Regions from separate parts of the Paenibacillus sp. FSL R7-0216 genome, predicted to be linked through region 2. Evidence: riboswitches for the same ligand, from Rfam matches in the RefSeq annotation. Region 2 holds a riboswitch; each other region holds the start of a gene.
The links. Region 2 has a riboswitch for cyclic di-AMP ahead of MKZ15_RS00585 (C40 family peptidase). Riboswitches for the same ligand answer to the same signal wherever they lie in the genome.

Region 1 (7,071 bases), 2.6 Mb from region 2:
GTGACGCCTAAATCCGTTAAATCGTCCAAATGGTCGATGATCCCTTGCAAGTCTCCGCCAAAGTAATTATCACGGGTTGGCTTGCCTCCCCAAGCCTCAACCGGTTTCGGATCATTGGACGGATCTCCATTGGCGAACCGCTCCGGCATGATCTGATAAAAAACGGCCTGCTTCGCCCATTCCGGTACCCTGACCACTTCAATTTCGTGGATATACGGGAACTCGAAGCATTCGCCGGGCGGATGGGGGGCCTCCGATTGAATTCCTGCGTCCAGCAGGTATACCGTTTCCGTCCCGGCGGTGAGCTTAAAGGCATAGGAAAGGCGTTTATATTTGGGACGCACAGCAACCTCCCAATAGTCGAACATGCGGTCATGAGCCGCTTTTTCCATCGGCAGTTCCTGGTAAGTTCCCGCCCAGTCGTATTTGTCCCCGGTCATCGCGTAAACCTGTTCAACATCATCCCGTTTGGTCCGGATGCGGAGGTGGATCGTCATGGGGTCGTAAGCATAAGCCCATTTATCTCGGGGAACGTGGTAGAGCGCTTCAAGCAGCACGGTTTGGCGCCTCCTCTCGTGAATACTCGTGATCGATCGTTATAGAGTTCATTATTCCCAAACGGGATGCGGAGCATGAACCCGAAGCGAAACATAAATATTCAAGAAATTGACCAAAGTATGATAAATGGGAATCTCTAGGGACGACTTAAGTCGGAACTGTGAAAATATGATGAATGCTATGAAAATTGTTTTGCATATATATGCATTCTGATTTATAATTAGCCCAGTAATCATCTTAGAACGAAAATATCGAAGCAGAACAGGAGAGAGATCCATGAAAAAATGGGGCATGTTATTCATAGCAGTCATGATGGTAACTTTGGTGCTGGCCGCTTGCGGTCAGGAAAAAAATAACAGCGGGAACACGGCGAACAACGCCGGTCAAGCCGCGAACCAAAACGAAACCCAAGCGGGCGGAGAACAAACCGAACCGGCTAAGAAGCTGGTCGTCGGCATGAGCGCTGACTTCCCGCCGTACGAGTTCCACATTAAGAATGACAAAGGCGAAGACGAAATCGTTGGTTTTGACGTCGAGATCGCCAAAGAAATCGCTAAGGATATGGGCGCTGAGCTTGAGATCAAAGACTTGAAATTCGACACCCTGCTGAATGAGCTGTCGAGTGGACGCGTTGATCTCGTCATCTCGGGGTTGAGCCCGACTCCAGAACGTGCCGAACAAATCGATATGTCGAAAATTTACTACAAAGCCGAGCAGGCTGTTGTGACCCGTGAAGCGGACAAAGATAAATTCAACACGATGGAATCGCTGGAAGGCGCTAAAATCGGCGTTCAGCAAGGTTCCATTCAAGAAGATATGGCTAAAGAAATCCCGAACGCTCAATTGACTTCGCTGGGTAAAATCAACGATATCATTATGCAGCTAAACACAAACCGTGTTGATGCAGCCATTCTGGAAGGACCGGTTGCTGAATCGTTCGTGAAGAACGTGAAAGGCCTGGTGATCACGGATGCCAAACCGGTGACTGAAGATGATGGTTACGTGATCGGCATCAAGAAAGGCAACCAGGAGCTGTTGGATCAAGTGAATACAACGCTCGATCGCTTGATTAGCGCTGGCAGCATCGATCAATTCGTTGCCGAAGCGAGCGCGCTGGCCGAGAAATAATCACGGTATCCATCTGCAGAAAATAGCGAAGCCATTTCGCTATTTTCTGTTTTTTTGCGTAAGGGTTTGAGGTAAAGGAGGAGGAAGAAAGGCGTTATGGACTTAATATCGATGTTTATGGAATACCGCAGTTACTTCTTGGCAGGTGTCCAGTATACGCTGCTCTTGGCAGCAATAAGCGTATTTTGCGGCTTTATTCTTGGTTTACTCATCGCGTTGATACGGATGTCGCCTTGGGGAATCGTGCGGTTTCTCGGTCATGCCTGGGTCGAATTTCTGCGCGGCACGCCGATGATGGTTCAGCTCTTGATTATTCACTACGGATTTGCGTTTGTGTTTGACGTGAACTTCACGCCGATACAATCCGGGGCGATTACGTTGTCGATTAACAGTTCCGCCTATCTGGCGGAGATTTTCCGAGCCGGCATCCAAGGCGTCGACCGCGGACAAGGGGAAGCGGCACGTTCCCTGGGGATGACGAAAGGGATGGCCATGCGCCATATCATTATTCCGCAAGCGATCAAATCGGTGCTTCCCGCGATCGGCAATGAATTTATCACCATCATTAAAGAATCGTCGATCGTTTCGATTATCGGTACGGCCGAGCTCATTTATCAAGCGCAATCGGTCGTCACGATCACGTACGACGGGATGACGCCTTATCTGATCATCGCCATCATGTACTTTATTCTGACATTCACGCTGTCCCGTATTTTGAGCGTGTTCGAAAGGAAGTTGAAGACCAGTGATCACCGTTAAAGGCTTGCATAAAAAATTCGGTCAACTGCATATTTTGCGCGGAATCGACCTAGAAATCTCCAAAGGGGAAGTCGTCGTCGTGATCGGTCCCAGCGGATCGGGAAAAAGTACCTTCCTCCGTTGTCTGAATCTGCTCGAGGTTCCGACCGAAGGCGAGATTACGTTTGAAGGCGCGTCGATCACCGGCAAGAGACACGACATTAATAAAACCCGCGAGAAAATGGGGATGGTGTTCCAGCATTTTAACCTGTTTCCGCACAAAACCGTGATCAACAACATTACGCTAGCTCCGATTCGCGTGAGAAAACTCGACAAGAGCAAGGCGGAAGCGATCGCGATGGATCTGCTTCACACCGTGGGCTTGGAAGATAAGCGGGACGTATATCCGGCCCAGTTGTCCGGGGGCCAGAAGCAACGGATTGCGATTGCTCGCGCGCTGGCCATGGAACCGCATGTCATGCTATTTGACGAGCCGACATCGGCGTTGGACCCGGAAATGGTCGGGGAGGTGCTCGATGTCATGAAGAACCTGGCGGAACGGGGCATGACGATGGTTATCGTTACACACGAGATGGGGTTTGCCCGTGAGGTTGGCGACCGTATCCTGTTTATGGATCAAGGCGTGATCCTCGAGCAGGGAACGCCGCAAGAGGTGTTTGGATCGCCGCAGAATCAGCGGACCAAAGATTTCCTGAGCAAGGTTCTCTAAGAGGTTGTTCAAAATAAGACGCAATAGACCGTCCGAAAAGATAGATTCGGGCGGTCCTTTTTTTGCCTTTTTGCTGCCGAACATATGATCTTTTTTAACATTACGTTTACGATTGGACACAAAAATGTAACCCGTCCTATCAAGGTTTTGAGCCATTTGGTGAGAATTACCTGAGCTTCTGGTTACAAAATTGTGATATATTCAATAAGCCGAAACCTTACTTCAAGGTGCGGGGGACGAAAGCTGATAACGAACCAGGGTGAACCGAATTCGTTTCTTGGGGTGAAGCGCGTCAATGGATGCGCCGGGAACGTTCCTTTTTTCCGAATCCGACAACTAACTCCGCAGGCGCAGTAAAAAGGAGGGCAATTCATTGAAAAGTCGCATTTGGTCTAAAATAGCAGCATCGGCGTTGATCGCCGCAAGTTTGACGATTACCCTGCAGACGGCTTCCGTCCATGCAGACGCGGTACATAAAGCCGTGGAGGGAGACACCTTTTATCTTCTTGCCAAACAATACGGCGTGGAATTGAACAAGCTGATCGCCGCAAATCCAACCATTAATCCGCAGAATATATACGGTGGCTTGAACATCACCATTCCGGGGGGAGAAACCCGCGCATTGGCTTTGGCTTCCGCCGCACCGGCTAAACAGGAGGTTGTGCCGGCCGCAACTTCGACGACAGCTGTCGCATCCAAGCTGAAGGTGATGTCTAACGACAACGTCGTTGAGGCTTGGGGAAAAACGTTTACTTACTCGCAAACTATTAATGTGAAAGCCTCGGCATATACCGCGTCGGCAAGCGAAAATGGAAAATGGGGCGCGGTAGACTACTTTGGCAACCCGCTGAAGCTCGGCACTATCGCCGTTGACCCGAAGGTCATCCCGATGGGCACGAAAGTCCTGGTAACCGGACACAGCCATGATGGCTTGCCGGATCAAGCGTTTGTGGCTACAGCCAGCGATCAGGGCGGTGCGATTAAAGGGAACCGCATTGATATCTTTATTCCGGGGAGCACAACTGCCGCGAAAGCATTCGGCTATCAAGACGTTACCCTGTACGTACTGAAATAGGACACGATCACAAGCAAGAGAGCTCCCTCAGACGAGGGAGCTCTTTTGCGTTAGCGATATTTGGTTGTTTGCAGAAGCTCGGCCAGATCGACGAAATGATAACCTTGCGCCTGCAACGTGTCGATAATCTCCGGCAGAGCTTGAATCGTACCGTTCAGATTGGATCCGACACCGCCGCCCGAATGCTGAAGGATAATTGAGCCAGGACCCGCGGTATCAATCACGTTTGATTTAACCTTGTTTTTGTCGATGCCTTTCCAATCTTGCGAATCTACATTCCAATTGACGAGGGTATAGCCGTTTTTCTTTGCCCACTGCACCTGTTCCTCCCTAATCTCCCCATAAGGCGGGCGGATGAGCTTGGGGCGGTAGCCTACGGAATTTTGGATAATTTTCTCCGTACGCAGGATTTCCGTTTGAAATTGTTTGACGGAGCGCTTGCGGAAATTCGGATGACTGAAGGAGTGATTGCCGATGAGATGCCCCTCTTGATGGATCCGTTGCATCAACTTGGGAAATTTCTTAGCCCGTACTCCGACCACGAAGAAGGTTGCCTTGATCCCTTTACGATGAAGCACATCGAGAATTTGTGGCGTAAATCGTGGATCAGGACCGTCATCGAAGGTCAGGGCGATCTGTTTCACTTCCGGACCTCGGAATTTGAAGGTCTCCGAATATTTGCGTCGCAGCTCGCTTAGATCTACTGGTTTGGCGTCCACAGGTGCCGCCTTGTTCTCTTTCAGATCTCCTTTATCCGACTGACTCCTTGTTTCATGAACAACTGAGGAGGCATGAACAGTCTGAAGCCCGGAGCCGCTGTAAATAAATAGAGAAGCGGCCATGCACAAGAATAGTGCTCTCTTAAGCTGGATAAGCAAGGTTAGTCCTCCTTCATTCCCATACTGTACCTAAGATGTAGTATTCCCTAACTGTTGCAGAAAATGAATGAAAACGATAAAAAAACAGCAGTTATGGAAACCAATATGCGGTTGTGAGATAAATCACAGACGTTCTTGGCGAAAAATTGCATCCTTTGATGAAGCATAAATGAGAGGGATGTGATAGATTCGTGGCAACTGTAGTGGCCAACCAAGAAGTCGCGCATGGGGTGTTCAAGCTCACAGTGCAAGGGAAGTTCACGGGGAAAATGGGGCAATTTTATATGCTGCGCGCCGGGGATCAATATCCTTTGCTCTCCCGTCCGATTAGCATCTTTGATCTCAAAGAGGACCAAATCGAGTTCCTGGTTCTGGTTGCGGGGGAAGGAACCGCACGTTTATCCGGACTGAAGCCTGGGGATTCATTAACACTGGACGGTCCGTTTGGCAACGGATTTCCGCCCTTGGAGGGAAAGACGGCTTTCGTAGGCGGCGGAATCGGCATCGCCCCATTTTATTACGCACTGCGTGAAGCGCCGGAGGCCGACGTATACCTCGGCTACAGCCGCGAGTCCTATATGGTCGAAGAGTTTCAAGCTGCATCCCGTGGCAGAGTCACGGTTGACGTGGGCGGCTCGATATTAGATCGGGTAGATTTTCGGAACTATAATACGGTGATCGCCTGCGGGCCTCATCCGATGCTGCATGCGGTCCAGCGCAAACAAGCACAAAGCGGCGGCCAAACCAAGGTCTACGTTTCCTTGGAGAATCGTATGGCCTGTGGCATCGGCGCTTGCCTTGTATGCAGCGTGCAATGCAAAGACGGACGGAAGAAGGCCTGTGCAGACGGGCCGGTATTTTTAGCGGAGGAGGTCGTGTTCGCATGACTCGATTAACGTGCAGCCTCGCGGGGGTTTCTTTTAAGAATCCGGTCGTCATGGCCTCCGGGACGTTTGGTTTTGGCAAAGAGTATGGGGCAATTTACGATATTAACAAGCTGGGCGGATTGTCTGGCAAAGGGCTAACGTTACATCCGAAGGCCGGGAATGACGGGATTCGCGTTGCGGAAACGGCGTCCGGGATGCTGAATAGCGTTGGCCTGGAGAATCCGGGAGTCGCCGCCTTCCTGCGCGAAGAATGCCCGCGGTGGGAGCAGCTTGATTTGGCACGAATCGTAAATTTGGGCGGGAATTCGATTGAAGAGTATGTGGAAGGCGCCAAGCTGATAAATGAGGATGCGGCTAGGCGGAAGCAGGAAGGCAGAACCGCCGTTGACATGATTGAGCTGAACATTTCCTGCCCGAACGTTAAAGCCGGAGGGATGGCCTACGGGATCAAAACAGACATTGCCCGTCAGGTGGTCCGCGAGGTCCGGGCGGCAACGGCGCTGCCGCTGGTCGTCAAGTTGTCCCCGAACGCTGAGGATATCGTCGGTATGGCCGTGATGTGCCAGGAAGAACATGCGGACGGCGTATCGCTGATCAATACGTTCTCGGCGATGAAAATCGACATCTTCAAGCGGCGGAGCATCTTTGACAATTTATATGCCGGTCTGTCCGGTCCGGCTATCAAGCCGATCGCTTTGCGAATGGTACATCAAGTCAGTCATGCCGTGACAATCCCGGTGATGGGAATGGGCGGGATCAGCAGTGCAGAGGATATTGTCGAGTTTATCATGGCCGGCGCGACCGTCATTCAGGTGGGGACCCATAATTTCGTAAACCTGCGAGCGGGGGAGCGGTTGGTCAGCGATCTTGAGGCATGGATGAACCGGGAAGGCATCCAGGCCTTGGACGAAATCCGCGGAATCCTATAAAATAAAGGCATACTGTTTTGGAAGGGAGCTGCGGCAATTGTCATTCGAGGATATCAAGCTGGAAGCGATCCCGGTCGGACGTGATTTGCTGCTGCTAATCACGGGAGGCGTCTCGCACATTGGCGCGGCGTCAACCGCTTATCCGTCG
Region 2 (7,071 bases):
GGCCTCGGATAATATCTATGCCGTCAATACGATTTTAACGGTTGGGGCGGAGCAGGTCATCGAGATGGGACGAAAAATGGGCATAACCAGCTCGCTACAACCCGTGCCTTCGCTGGCACTTGGCACATCGCCGGTCAGTCCGTTCGAGATGGCTACGGCGTTCGCCGTCATCAGCAATCAAGGCCGCAGCGTCAAGCCGGTGGCGGTGCTGAAAATCACCGATGCCAGCGGACGCGTGTTATATGAAGCCAAGCCAGCCAAAAACGAGCAGGTCGTCGAGCCCTCCGCTGCCTACGTGCTGACGCATCTGATGGAAAGCGTGTTTGAAACCGGGGGCACGGGCAACCGCGTCTCGAACGAAATTAAACGACCTGTCGCCGGTAAGACCGGAACGACCAGCACGGACGCCTGGCTCGTCGGCTTTACGCCGGAGCTGTCGACGGCGGTTTGGGTCGGCTACGACAAAGGCAAAACGCTGGGCACAACCGAATCGCGGAAAGCTGCGCCGATCTTCGCCAAGTACACGGAGAAGGCGCTGGAAAAGGTACCACCGAAGATTTTTCCGATCCCCGATGGGGTGGTCAGTGTGTATATTGATCCGGAAACGGGGCTGCTGGCCACGAAGGATTGCCCGGATAAGAAGCTGGAAGTGTTCGTTCAAGGGACCGAGCCAACGGAATTCTGCACCGCACATGGGGAGGGTGAATCCGAACCGCTTCCGCCTCCAGCCGAGGAGGAGAAGAAGGAAAGCCATTCCTGGTGGAACGACTTGAAGCGTTGGTGGATGGACTAAAAGGGCTGGGGTTGGACAACTTATGCAATAGTTCTTACGATAAAGGAAGCGAACCGGAGTAGAAATATGGTGAAGGAGACTTCCTTATCTATGGACCCTATCTTGGAACAGATCAAACCGGGGGCGCCGCTGCCCCCGGCTTTTTATCGAATGACGGCCCTGGAGGCCGCCCCCCTTCTACTTGGGCAGACGCTCGTTCGCCGCACGGAAGAAGGCGATATCCGCTGCCGTATCGTGGAAACCGAAAGCTACGGCGGCGTGGAGGATAAGGGGAGTCACGCTCATGGCGGACGCCGGACGGCGCGGACGGAGATCATGTTTGGCTCTGGCGGGACAGCCTATATTTATCTGATTTACGGCATGTATAACTGCCTGAATGTCGTGACCGGCACGGAGGGGGATCCGCAGGCCGTGCTGATTCGGGCCGTAGAGCCCTTATCCCCGGCGGACGAAGCGGAAATGCGGCGCTATCGCGGCACCGCTGCCCGTAAGCCGATTGACCTGTCCGGCGGACCCGGCAAGCTGTGCCGGGCGCTGGACATCACCAAGACATTGAACGGCTTGCCGCTCGATCAGCCCGGAGGACCGCTTTGGTTGGAAGGCGGACCGGAGTCGGGTGGATCGGGTGCGGAGGAGGTCATCGTGCAGGCTCCGCGAATCGGTATTGCCTATGCGGAAGAGTATGCGGCGAAGCCGTGGCGATTTTATTTTCGCGGCAACCCTTATGTGTCGGCCATCGACAAGCAAGCCGAAGTTTGGCAGCTTCAAGAAACGGAAGCAACCACCGACCGTAGCCTTTAACAGGTTTGAGGTTCGCAAATCGTTGTATTTCGTGCAACCTTTCCACCCCACTACCTAAAAAAGAGCCCCCTCCGGCATCAAATCGGAGGGGCTCTTCTATTAGGAGCTTCATCTATTCCGTTACGCTTCCAATGCCGCCTTTAACTCTTCCGGCGAGCGGTCCCACCATTCGGCGTTGGTCTCGATCAGCAGCCGCTTCAGCCCAGCCTTCTGCTCGTCGCCTAACCCGTCCAAGACCACTCTGCGCTTCAGCGCGTAATCCATTTTATTCACATGGTCGGCGAGAATTTTCCAGCCGCGGCGCGCTTCCGTGTCGATCCACATCTCACAGGCCGTCATCCCACCGTAAAATTGCCCTTCCGGGCCGCGGTCCACCGCCACCCAAATGATCCAGACCTGCCGACCATTCGGAACGTCCTCGCGGTTCGTTGAGAACTTAATGCCTTTCTCCACCTTACTTTTGGCGTGCATCGCCCCAACATCGATGTACACCTCATCCCCATCGATAATAACCGGAGACATGCTGTTCAAATCGATCGAGCCCGCTCCAAACCCTTTATGTTTGCTCTTCTCCTCATTGCTGATAATATTGAGGGCAAAAATCTTTTTACCCGATTTTGGTGTCTGATCCATAATTCCCTCCATTTTCCCGCGAACCTGCCGCCTCATCATCCAAGGCCCGGTTGAGTCCAAGATTCGATGTCGATCAGGCCTCTAGAAACCACATCGTGAAACAAAGCGACTTTAGGATAATCCCTACCCTTAATTCAAAGTTCAAAAAGTTGGCTTTTCAGCACCGAGAAGGTTGGATGAAACTAGGGACCGAGTAGCGCAGCGTAGGCAAAACCTACGTGAGCAACGGAGGGCCCGGTTGAGTCCAAGATTCGATGTCGATTAGGCCTCTAGAAACCGCATCGTGATCAAAAGACGACTTTTTGAACTACCTCTCAATTTTAGCTAATAATCTTCCAATTGCAAACATATACATGCTGTAGATGCTTGTCAACGGGAGGTATCCATTGTATGACCCGACGTACTATTGTCTACAGCATTTCCATCCTTGCCTTGTGCCTCACCCTCGGAGCCGCCTGGCTGACCCTGCGAGGAGGCGGGGATTCGCTGACTTCCTTCGTCCTGGCTAAGGCGGGGCCCAAAGCGGTCCAAAAAACCGGACAAACCCCTGCGTCGCCACAGGTCGAAAGCATTCAACAACCGACCGCCGAAGTGCTCAGCAATCGGGTCGCCGAATATCACATCGACGTCACGCTAAACGAGAAGGACGGTACGTTGACCGGCTCGGAGACGTTGACCTGGACCCATCCCGGCAAAAAAACGATTAACGAAGTGTATTTGCATCTGTACCCTAATGCGTTTTCTTCCGAAGATACGACCTTTATGAAGGAATCGGGCGGGAAGCTCCGGGGCGACATTATGCCCAAGGACGGTTGGGGATCCATGGAGATCACCGAGCTGCGGACGACCGACGGCATCTCCCTGCTTCATCGGATTCAATACGTCCAGCCCGACGATGGCAACTCGAAGGACAAAACCTTGGCCAAGGTGCGCTTACCTGTGTCGGTCCAAGGCGGCGAAAGCCTGACGCTGCGGATGAAGTTTACCGTAAAGCTGCCCAAAATATTCGCCCGAATGGGTGTGGCTGACGATTTTGTCATGGCGGGACAATGGTTTCCAAAGATCAGCGTGTACGAGCCGGTGGGTACCCGGGGGCGGACGTCGGAAGGTTGGAACCTCCACCAGTATCACGGAAATTCGGAATTTTACTCCGATTTCGGGATTTTTAGCGTAAGAATCAACGTCCCTGAAACGTACAACGTGGCGGCAACCGGCTTTCAGACCAAAAAAGCGGTGTTAAAGGACGGGCGGAAGACCGTACAGTTCTACGCCGACGACGTTCACGATTTCGCCTGGTCGGCTTCACCGAATTTCATCTATGCGGAAGAGCCGTTCTCATCCGCGGAGGTTCCGGGCGTGCGGATTAAGCTATATCTTGATCCCACCCACAAGGACCTGAAAGAACGTTACTTCTATGCCGCCAAGGTGGCGCTGGCCAACTACAGCAAATGGTATGGCCGCTACCCTTACTCCACGCTGACGGTCGTCGTACCGCCGGCCAACGGCAACGGTGCAGGCGGCATGGAATATCCGACCCTGGTGACGGCGTTCGGAGCTGCCAGTGATTCTCCCAGCTACGACGAGCTGGAGCGGACGGTCATCCATGAAATCGCCCACCAGTTTTTCTACGGGATGATCGCCAACAATGAGTTCGAGGAAGCCTGGCTAGACGAGGCCTTTGCATCCTATGCAGAGGATAAGCTGATGGAACAGGAATTCGGGATCGCCCCGAATCTTCCGATCCAATCCGCCTTGATTACCTCCCCGGCTTCGCTGACTCAAAACGCCTGGAAGTACGGCTCCGGTGACGGTTACGCCAAAAACGCGTATTATCGCGGCAAACTGATCCTGCTTGATATCGAGCGGCAAGTCGGCAGTAAGACCATGAAGCGGATTCTGAGCACCTATAGTCATAAATACCGGTTCAAGCACCCGACAACGGCTGACTTCCAGCGGGTCGTTGAGCAAGTGACCAGCCGGAGCTGGAAGTCTTATTTTCAACAATACGTCTATGACGGAAAAATGGCTGATTTTGCGGTAGACCGAATTCAAGTCACTCCGGTCGTCCAGGAGGAGAACCGCCTGTACGAATCGAGTGTAATCTTCTCACGCAAAGGGGCGACGCATCCGAAGGTCCCACTGCTGTTCACTTTCACAGACGGACACACCACTCGCAAGCAATGGAACGGAGAAGACGCCCGCATTGAGATCAAGCTGCAATATAAAGCGCCGTTGGCCTGGGTCCAAATCGATCCGGATTACACTTTAACGGTGGAGAATATGCACATCAACAACTACTTAAAAGCGGAAGTTCCGAATTCCACGCTATCCCGCTCCAACATGAGCGTCACCAAGCTGCTTGAGGCGATTCTCGGAACGTTTCTGTGGTAAGGCTGGCTCGATGAGTAAAGTTTTGTTAATTCACCTCTAAAGGAGGGAAAGAAATGAGTTTCGTTCGTTTGGGGTGGACCGCCCTAAAAAGCCAATTTCCCTCAGTCATCATCTTGTTCCTGTATCAACTGTTATGGGGATTGTTCCTCTACCGATTGGTCGATACGGCGGTGACGGCACTGTTGCAAAGATACCCTGACCCGCCGCCCACCGCGCTGTCGCGAATTCTGTTCCTGTTGGAGGGGCAGATCAATTTATGGAGCAATCCGGATGTCCGGCTGTATTGCTGGCTGTTGGCGGGGATGGCGGTGCTGCGCATGATTTTAACCCCTTTGATTCAGGCCGGAATATTCTACGGTTTTATCCCGTCCGAAAGTCGGAGCCCGGGCTTCCCACTCTTCCGGGGAATGAAAGAATTCGGCAGGCCGGTAATCCTGTTTTATGCGCTGGAGCTTATGTTAACGTTGCTACCGGCCTTCTGGATTGTGCCGAAGCTAATATCCCTTTGGCCAGGACTGGCGGGGGTTGAAACACCCACCACAACCTGGCTGGTCGGGCTCGGCTTAATTCTAGGCTGGTTTATCTATGGCTGGCTCATCCGACAATGCCTGCTGTTTGCCCAATTCGGCTATTTGTTCAAAGCTGGCGTCTGGAACTCCCTGCTGATGTGCTTTCGGAGCCTCCTGCAAGCCGTCTCGATCTCTGCCATTCTCGGGTCTTTCGGACTAATTCTCTTCTTCCTGTTCGGGACAGCTTCTTGGTTTTGGACCGGTATGCTTGCCCTCATTCTGCAGCAGACGTATCCTCTTTTTCGCAGCGCATTCAAAGTCTGGAAGTTGGCCTCTCAATTTCACCTTTGGCAGTCAAAAACACAAAAAAGTTAAAATTTTTTTACTCCCCCAACCCCCAGAAAAATCAAGGCCTTCGCCAATTGGCGGAGGCCTTGAGTCCTATTTCCCCTCTTAATCTTGTGAATTAACCATTGCCAAAAGATACCTGGTTTTGTTACAATAACAGCAACGCAATTTCAGTAACAGTTTTGTAATTATTTTTGTCATCTTTGGCAGGAGAATGACGCCAGATGTCGAATATGTAAATTCAGGTGTGAAATCAAAGCCGAATTCCCTTCGCCAGGGAAACGGGGGAACCACTTTGGGTGAATTGATCTCGCTTTAGAGGGATCATAGGGAACCTTCAACCGAATCCTTAAGCTAACCTCGTAGGCATTGGAAGGAGCATAACTTCTTGAAAAAGCGTTTGACTGTAGCAGCAGTAAGTTTTGCATTGCTTTTCACCATTGGAACTGGTAGCGTTTTCGCCGATTCCAAACTGGACACCGTAATCGACGGCGCGCTTGGAAGCGACTACGTTTCCGGCGGAACCACCACAGCCGGTTTCGACTGTTCCGGATTTACCATGTACGTCTTCTCTAAAATCGGCATCAAGCTGCCTCACCAATCCGGATCCCAATACAAAATGGGAACCGCCGTTGAGAAAAGCGAATTGATCGCCGGCGATCTGGTCTTCTTCAATACTTCCGGTAAAGGCATTTCTCATGTCGGCATCTACGTCGGCGACGGCAAATTTGCTCATGCTTCCTCCTCCAAGGGCGTAGTCATCAGCAAATTAAGCGATAAGTATTACGTCGAGCGTTACGTTGGAGCCAAACGGATCATGAGCAACGACAAGTATGAAGATGTGACCGGTGAAGTTGCTGAGCACGATGATGTTCAATAAGTAAAACCACGAAGCCCGTGGGGATGTTGATAACAACGTCTCTGCGGGTTTTTTCTTTCTCCTCGCTCCGCTCCTTAGGAACCATTACCCACGAAATCCTTCGTCAAAACAGGCCAAAAGAAGCCTTTTTCCCTACAAACTTGTCAACTCTGGACGCCTTTGGTAAAATGAAAAACGTAAATAGTAACAACTTTGTAATGATTCTTGTAACTGTTCTTGTGCAGCATCTTGGGTGCAACCTACAATGAAATGCCGAATTCCCAGGCACCCGGGAAACGGGGGACCCACCAAAGGGTGAATTGATCTGCTTCGTGATGGAAAGAAGCCTTTTTGAACTGCCTTTCCAATCAAGGTTAAATAGTCAGGTTTGGAGCACCGAGAAGGTTGGATGAAGCTAGGGGCTGAGCAGCGCAGCGTAGCTGAAAGCTACGTGAGCAGCGGAAGGCCCGGCTGAATTCAAGATTCGATGCCGAATCCTCATCTTGAGCTGCTTCGTGATCTGAAGATAACTATTTAACCTACCTCTATAGTGAGATCATAGGGAACCTTCAACCGAATCCATAAGCTAACCTCGTAGGCCTTGGAAGGAGTATGACATCTTGAGAAAGACTTTGACAGCAGCGGTAACGAGTTTGGCCCTTCTGTTCACCTTGGGGGCAGGGAGCGCCTTTGCCGACGCGGAAGCCACGGAAACAACGCCGCTAGCCAGTATCGTA
Region 3 (7,071 bases), 1.3 Mb from region 2:
AGGAAGCGATCTCCTCAAAGCCGACGACTTGGCCGGTCGTCATGTGGACATCGACGGTCACAGCGCTTAGCGCTTCGGTGGGATCGTTATAACGGACGCGGAACACGTCATAAGGAAACTTCTTTTCATATGTTTTTAAGTAAGGGGCCAGAAGATCGGCTTTGGTCAAATAACCAAACAAATCGGAACGTGTTTCGTATGTAATTAAGGCTTTATCCTTCATAGGTTCAGACAGATTCAGGTTTAAGACAGACCCGGCGAACTCAGCTGCGCTGGCCGCTGCTTTCGTTTTACTGATGACCTCATCCGCTTGCTGCAGCTGCAGCGATTCCGAGTCGGTGCTTGGGAACAACTGAACGGCGATAAACACAATGAATCCGAGAGCGGCCAGCAACCACAGATTCTTCGTTTTCATCCTGCGGCCAGTTGGTTTCAAAGAGGAACTCACTCGCAAAACTCCTTTTTTATTTGGTAAAATTCACTTTTTGAACACGTACTCTTTATATAGATGAGGTATGATTTCCCCCCAAGTACGTCAAAGTAAAGATAACACAGCTGCCCCCCCTACGCCAGACGCGAGACAAAATTGACGAGAAACGGCAATAACTCCGGCAAGCTTTCGCATCGCTCAGATACGGGGCGAAGTTTATCCCTCTACCCCTTCATTTCGCCCTTTTTTGTTCTTTTTCATGAAAATAGAGCTTTGTAGCGGAAGGAAATAAGGGATATAATCCATTTGACGAAAAAATGAATGAAAACAATTGAAAAGAAACTCGGCCGAATTTCGTAATGAAAACGGGGGAACCGTATCTTTTGGGGTGAATTTCGCAGAACTTCGCGCAGCCGGCTAGGAAGCGGCGGAAGTGTCAGCGAATAGGGCAACTGTGCATGTCCGAATCCGTCAGCTAACCTCGTAGGCCTGTGCAGCAGGAACCAAACACCGAAAGGCATTGGATTTCCAGTGCTTTTTTCTTTTGTGCTTTTTTCATAACAACGATGAGGTGAACAAGTTGCATTTTAAGAAAATCAGCCTTTCTCCGCCGCAAATCTTGACGATCGGGTTCGCACTAATCATTTTGCTGGGTGCGTTCTTGCTAATGCTGCCGATCTCCAGTACGACCGGGGAAACGTTGCCGTTCGTCGACGCGTTGTTCACGGCAACTTCGGCAACCTGTGTGACGGGATTGGTTGTGGTCGATACCGGCACCTATTTTTCCACTTTTGGGCAAGTCGTCATTGTTTTGCTCATCCAGGTCGGAGGGCTCGGCTTTATGACCATGGCCACGTTGTTCTCCTTAGTCCTCAAACGAAAAATCTCACTGAGGGACCGTCTCCTCCTTCAGGAGGCGATGAATCAAAATTCGGTAGAGGGAATCGTTCGGCTGATCCGCAAGGTCCTGTTGTATTCGCTAATGATCGAATCCGGCGCGGCCCTTCTGTTCACGATTCGCTGGGCGTTTGATATGCCGTTTGGCAGAGCTTTGTACTTTGGGATTTGGCATGCGGTCTCGATGTTTAATAATGCGGGCTTTGACTTGTTTGGCGATTATCAAAGCTTAACGAAATACGTCGCTGACCCGATCGTTAACTTTGTGGCCATGTTTCTGATCGTGTCCGGCGGGCTTGGATTTATTGTGCTGTCCGACGTATTCGAGTTTCGGAAGCGGCGGAAGCTTTCGCTGCATTCGAAAGTGGTCTTATCGATGACGTCAGCATTGATTGTGATCGGAGCGATCGTTGTTTTCATTTTCGAATTCACGAACTCTAAGACGCTTGAACCTCTCAGCTGGAGCGGGAAGATTTGGGGATCGTTCTTCCAATCGGTTACACCGCGTACGGCGGGAGCCAATACGCTGGACATCGGAGCGCTGCGACAAGCGACGCAATTTTTCATGATCATCTTGATGTTTATCGGGGCTTCCCCGAGCTCAACGGGCGGCGGGATCAAAACGACCACGTTTACGATTCTGGTCGGCGCGGTTGGTTCGATGATTCGCGGACGTACGGACCTGGTTCTGTTCCGGTACCGGATGGCCGAGGAACGGATTTTCAAAGCCTTGACGATTACGTTGCTTGCGTTGTTCCTTGTTGTGGCGGTGGCGATGGTGTTGTCTACCACAGAAGACGCGAGCTTCTTATCGATCTTATTTGAAACGACTTCCGCTTTCGGCACAGTCGGGTTGACGATGGGATTGACGGGGAAACTAACGGTGATCGGTAAAATTATTATCAGCTTCACGATGTTTGCCGGCCGACTAGGGCCGCTGACACTTGCTTATGCGATTGGTCCGAAGAAAGGGAAAGAGTTGTATCGCCACCCAGAAGGCAAAATCATTATTGGATAAGGGGAAATTATCGTTTATGAAAAAACAGCAGTTTGTAGTGATCGGCCTCGGACGTTTCGGGTCCAACTTGGCCTTGGAGCTGATGGACTTGGGCTACGAGGTTCTGGGCATTGACCGGAATGAAGAGCTCGTCGAGGAAATGAGTGACCACCTAACGCATGCCGTCGTCGCCGATGCAACGGACGAAGAGGTACTGAAGTCGCTTGGGGTGCGCAATTTCGATTGCGGGATCGTGGCGATCGGCAACGATATCCAAATGAGTATCCTGGCGGCGATCCTGCTCAAGGATTTAGGCATTAATACCGTGGTGGCCAAGGCGATATCCGTTCTGCACGGCCGGGCCTTGGAGAAGCTGGGCGTTGACCGGGTCATCTATCCCGAACGGGACATGGGGATTCGCGTTGCGCATCAGCTGGTCACTCCCAATCTGCTGGATTATATCGAGCTGTCGAAGGAGTACAGTATCGTAGAAATGAACGTCCCCGCTTGCCTGAACCAAAAAAGTCTCGGCGACCTCAACCCGCGGGCCCGTTTTGGTTGCAGTATCGTGGCCATCCACCGCGATGGCGGTATCCTTGTGGCGCCAACTGCCATGGACCAGTTGACCGAAGGCGATATCATGGTAATTATCGGAGCGAAGAAGAATATCGAGCAATTTGAGACGATCCTAACGCAATAATAAGTAATTCATCTTTCTCTAGTTGGAGCGTGACATGTCATGGAATCGTCGGCAACTGAAGCGATTCATCATTTTTTGATCTTAATCTTATTCGTGATTAGCGTGGGGATGATCTCCGGAAAGATCGCCGCCTGGCTTAAACTGCCTGATGTTGCGGTGTTTATCGCCGTCGGGATGCTGCTGGGTCCCGGACTTAAGCTGATCCACGAATCCAGTGGCTCCTTGGTCAACCAGTTAATCCTAACGGTTGGATCCGCGTTGATCCTGTTTGACGGCGGGAGAAATTTGCGGCTTAGCGGTCTGCGCCAAGTCTGGATCACGTTGTCCCTGCTCAGCGTGCCGGGCGTGTTGATATCGACGCTCGTGGTCGGAGGGGGCATTCATTTCCTATTTGGGGTCGATTGGATCTTTGCCTTCTTGGGGGCAGCGGTGATCGCCTCGACCGATCCGGCCTCTATCATTCCGGTATTCAAGCAAGTCAAGATTAAGGAGAGGGTCCGGGAAACGGTCGAAAGCGAATCTGCCTTTAATGACGCGACCGGCTCCATTCTGACTTTCTCGCTGCTGGCTGCGGTAGCCGGCGGGGGGGCACTCCACTTTGGCGCAATGTCTTGGGAGTTTGTCAAAACGGCGTTGGGAGGTATATTGGTTGGCCTCGTGGTCTCGGGTATCTTAACATACCTGGCCGGCCATGCCCGGCATGGATTTCTGAGAAGCTACGCGACCATCGTGATGATCGTAGGTGCCTTATCTTCCTATTTAATAGGTGATTTGCTTCACGTCAGTGGGTTTATGGCCACCTTCGTCGCCGGCGTCATCTGGGGGAACGCAGAGACCTTTGGTTTATCCTTGAAGGAAAATCATACGGAAATGAGTTCCTTTGCGGAAAATATCACGGTCATGATGCGGATGCTGATCTTCGTGCTGTTGGGCAGCCAAGTGAATTTTGGCACGCTCGGCCATTATTTCTGGCCAAGCCTTGGCGCCGTCCTGATTCTGATGTTCGTGGCAAGACCGTTGTCGATTCTGCTATGTGCCTGGCCTGACCGTAAGGTGAAATGGACTTGGCGCGAGCTGCTCTTCATGTGCTGGGTACGTGAGACGGGGGTGATCCCCGCGGCGTTGTCCGGTATGATCGCAGGCATGGGCATCGCGCATGCCAACGTCATTACGGCGATCGCATTTATGGCGATCGTGCTGACGATTCTCATTCAGGCGAGCACCACCGGGTGGGTCGCCCGCAAGCTGGGTTTGGAAATCAAAAACGCTGAACTCCCGAAGCCTTGAGTCGGGAGCGCAGCGTTTTTTCTGTTATCAGAGCGGTAGTTCCTTGACGAGGGTTTCGCGGATTTGCGAGATCCATTCCTTCGTTTCGCTCGTCAGCTCCGATTTGTCGCCGTAGACAAGGCAGGTTTCACGGCGCGTCTGAGCCAGCTCGGGAATCGGCACGGTGAGCAAACCGTTATCCCTCAGCAGTGGCATGCGCAGGTACGATTTAGGCAGCAGGGCAGCCGCTTTGCAAATCGGCAGAAGGCGCACGATCGCTTCAAATGAATCGATCTCCATACGGATGTCGGGCAGGATGCTGTAGCGGCCAAACAAGTCGTCGATCAGCCTGCGGTACCATGTCCCTTTGGAAAAGACGATCATCGGCCGACCGTTCAAATCGTCCATCACGAGGCGGCGTTTCTGCCCGGCAGCGGCCAGCGCATGCCCCTTGGGCACGACCAGCTCGAGGTGGTCCTTAAATAAAGGCAGGCATTTCAAGCCGGTCTCGTTCACCATAGAGGCGACGACGCCGATATCTACCTTTTTGTCGCGGACGTAAGAGACGATTTCGTGAGTTTTGCCGGTGACGAGCTTCAACTCGATGTCCGGGAACTTCTCCATCAGCGCGGTCACAAGGGGTGGGAGCGTGGTCTGGATCGTCGTCAAACTGGCGCCTAATGTCACGATACGGCGCTCGGCCGCTTTGAAGCGGGATACCGACTGCAGGAAATTCTGATGGCGTTGGCGCTGCTCTAGCGCGTATTGGTAAGCCTCCTGGCCAACCCGGGTGAGCTCGAGCCTCTTTCCTTTGCGATGAAACAGGGAGACTCCCCACTCCTCTTCTAATTTGGCAATTTTCCGTGAGAGGGCCGGCTGGGACAGGTTCAGCAGCTTGGATGCTTTGTTCAAACTGGATTGCTCTACAACGGTGGTGAACACCAGCAGTTCTTCCAGCATGGGGGTGACCTCCTTTTTCTGGGCGAATGACATGATTCGACAGGCACGCATATGTGAATTCGTTATAATGATTAATAAATATATTGCAATTCCATTATAAGATAAAAAGGAGTAACATGAAAAGTGACACAAGTTGTTCACATGTTACTTTTGGTACAAAGGGGTTTTACCGACCGCGGTGTGGTAATTATCATATACAATATCTGCGCCCCGTAAGGTCGATTCTTGAATGAAGAAGTGTAAGTTGAAACGGATGATGGAATGAGAAAGGGGTACACGCACTTATGAAAGGGTTTTATTCCAGAAAACTGCACTCACTGCTGGGCGTCATTCCGCTGGGATTCTTCCTGCTGGAGCACATGATCACCAACTTTTCGGCGGTTGAAGGCGGGAGCGAAGGATTCAAGGAGGCCGTGGCATTCTTAAACAGCCTCCCGCTCGTACTCGTCTTGGAGATCTTCGGGATATGGCTGCCGCTCCTGTATCACGGAGTCTATGGACTGTATATCGCATTTCAGGCGAAGCCAAACAACGGACGGTTCCCGACCGAACGCAACCTGCGTTATTTACTGCAACGGATTACCGGCGTCATCGCGTTTGTCTTCGTCATTTGGCATGTAGTGGAAACGCGTGTTCAGGTGGCGTTGGGCAATGTCACGCATGAAGAATTGGGCGGTGTGATGCATGATATCGTCAACAATCCGATTTTCTTCACGTTGTATGTGATCGGGGTTGTGTCTGCGGCATTCCACTTGACGAATGGCTTATGGTCGTTTCTCGTCAGCTGGGGCGTGACGGTGGGGCCGCGAGCACAGCGCGTATCCTCTAATATTTGCATGGGCTTGTTCGTTATCGTCGCGGTTATGTTCGTCTGGTCGCTGTTCGCTTTCCGCGGGGCCGAGTTCCAGGCGGAAGGTACGGCCTTGCTTGAGACGGCGAAGGCTTGGCTGGCTTAGGTTGATATCTGAAGGTCGAACTCGTTGATGTAACGCTCACAAAACGAAGCGGATGCTTACGAAGCAAGCTTTGTTCGTAGTGAACTCGTTGATGTAATGCTCACAAAACTTTTAGGAGTTGAAATAGAATGGCTAAACAAAGCTTAATCGTCGTTGGCGGCGGCCTGGCCGGCCTGATGGCTACGATCAAATCGGCCGAAGCGGGCGTACCGGTGCAGCTCTTTTCGCTCGTGCCGGTGAAACGTTCCCACTCGGTGTGCGCGCAAGGCGGCATTAACGGAGCCGTCAATACGAAAGGGGAAGGCGACTCGCCCTGGGAGCATTTTGACGACACGGTATACGGCGGGGACTTCCTGGCTAACCAGCCGCCCGTTAAGGCGATGTGTGAGGCAGCGCCCGGCATTATTCACCTGATGGACCGGATGGGCGTGATGTTCAACCGCACGCCGGAGGGCTTGCTTGATTTCCGCCGGTTTGGCGGGACGAAGCACCATCGTACGGCGTTTGCCGGAGCGACGACCGGACAACAGCTGCTGTATGCATTGGATGAGCAGGTACGCCGCCATGAAGCAGCCGGGCTGGTCACCAAATACGAAAACTGGGAGTTCCTCTCGGTTGTGCTGGACGATGAAGGCGTCTGCCGCGGGATTACGGCACAGAACCTGCGCTCGATGGAAATCACGACGTTCCCTTCGGATGCCGTGATTTTGGCGTCGGGGGGGCCAGGGATTATTTTCGGCAAAACGACGAACTCGGTCATTAACACAGGGACGGCGGCCAGTGCGGTGTATCAGCAAGGCGTGACGTATGCGAACGGCGAGTTCATCCAAATTCACCCGACGGCCATTCCGGGCGATGACAAGCT

Region 1: another riboswitch for cyclic di-AMP. It lies ahead of MKZ15_RS12245 (3D domain-containing protein); the one in region 2 lies ahead of MKZ15_RS00585 (C40 family peptidase).
Region 3: another riboswitch for cyclic di-AMP. It lies ahead of MKZ15_RS18705 (TrkH family potassium uptake protein); the one in region 2 lies ahead of MKZ15_RS00585 (C40 family peptidase).

What each region holds. Positions count from the first base shown of each region.
Region 1 covers NZ_CP150222.1:2,711,180-2,718,250, reverse strand. The annotation lists gene MKZ15_RS12265 (alpha-glycosidase) at 1-557, opposite strand, end outside; gene MKZ15_RS12260 (transporter substrate-binding domain-containing protein) at 835-1,686, shown strand; gene MKZ15_RS12255 (amino acid ABC transporter permease) at 1,783-2,445, shown strand; gene MKZ15_RS12250 (amino acid ABC transporter ATP-binding protein) at 2,432-3,154, shown strand; cyclic di-AMP (ydaO/yuaA leader) riboswitch at 3,352-3,520, shown strand; gene MKZ15_RS12245 (3D domain-containing protein) at 3,528-4,229, shown strand; gene MKZ15_RS12240 (polysaccharide deacetylase family protein) at 4,280-5,107, opposite strand; gene MKZ15_RS12235 (dihydroorotate dehydrogenase electron transfer subunit) at 5,299-5,994, shown strand; gene MKZ15_RS12230 (dihydroorotate dehydrogenase) at 5,991-6,923, shown strand; gene MKZ15_RS12225 (hypothetical protein) at 6,961-7,071, shown strand, end outside.
Region 2 covers NZ_CP150222.1:127,332-134,402, reverse strand. The annotation lists gene MKZ15_RS00610 (PBP1A family penicillin-binding protein) at 1-793, shown strand, start outside; gene MKZ15_RS00605 (DNA-3-methyladenine glycosylase) at 884-1,594, shown strand; gene MKZ15_RS00600 (YwhD family protein) at 1,715-2,227, opposite strand; gene MKZ15_RS00595 (M1 family metallopeptidase) at 2,618-4,618, shown strand; gene MKZ15_RS00590 (hypothetical protein) at 4,672-5,502, shown strand; cyclic di-AMP (ydaO/yuaA leader) riboswitch at 5,723-5,859, shown strand; gene MKZ15_RS00585 (C40 family peptidase) at 5,864-6,355, shown strand; cyclic di-AMP (ydaO/yuaA leader) riboswitch at 6,596-6,950, shown strand; gene MKZ15_RS00580 (C40 family peptidase) at 6,955-7,071, shown strand, end outside.
Region 3 covers NZ_CP150222.1:4,072,778-4,079,848, reverse strand. The annotation lists gene MKZ15_RS18710 (type II CAAX endopeptidase family protein) at 1-415, opposite strand, end outside; cyclic di-AMP (ydaO/yuaA leader) riboswitch at 766-936, shown strand; gene MKZ15_RS18705 (TrkH family potassium uptake protein) at 1,002-2,345, shown strand; gene MKZ15_RS18700 (TrkA family potassium uptake protein) at 2,362-3,024, shown strand; gene MKZ15_RS18695 (cation:proton antiporter) at 3,064-4,311, shown strand; gene MKZ15_RS18690 (LysR family transcriptional regulator) at 4,339-5,250, opposite strand; gene MKZ15_RS18685 (succinate dehydrogenase cytochrome b558 subunit) at 5,535-6,206, shown strand; gene sdhA (succinate dehydrogenase flavoprotein subunit) at 6,335-7,071, shown strand, end outside.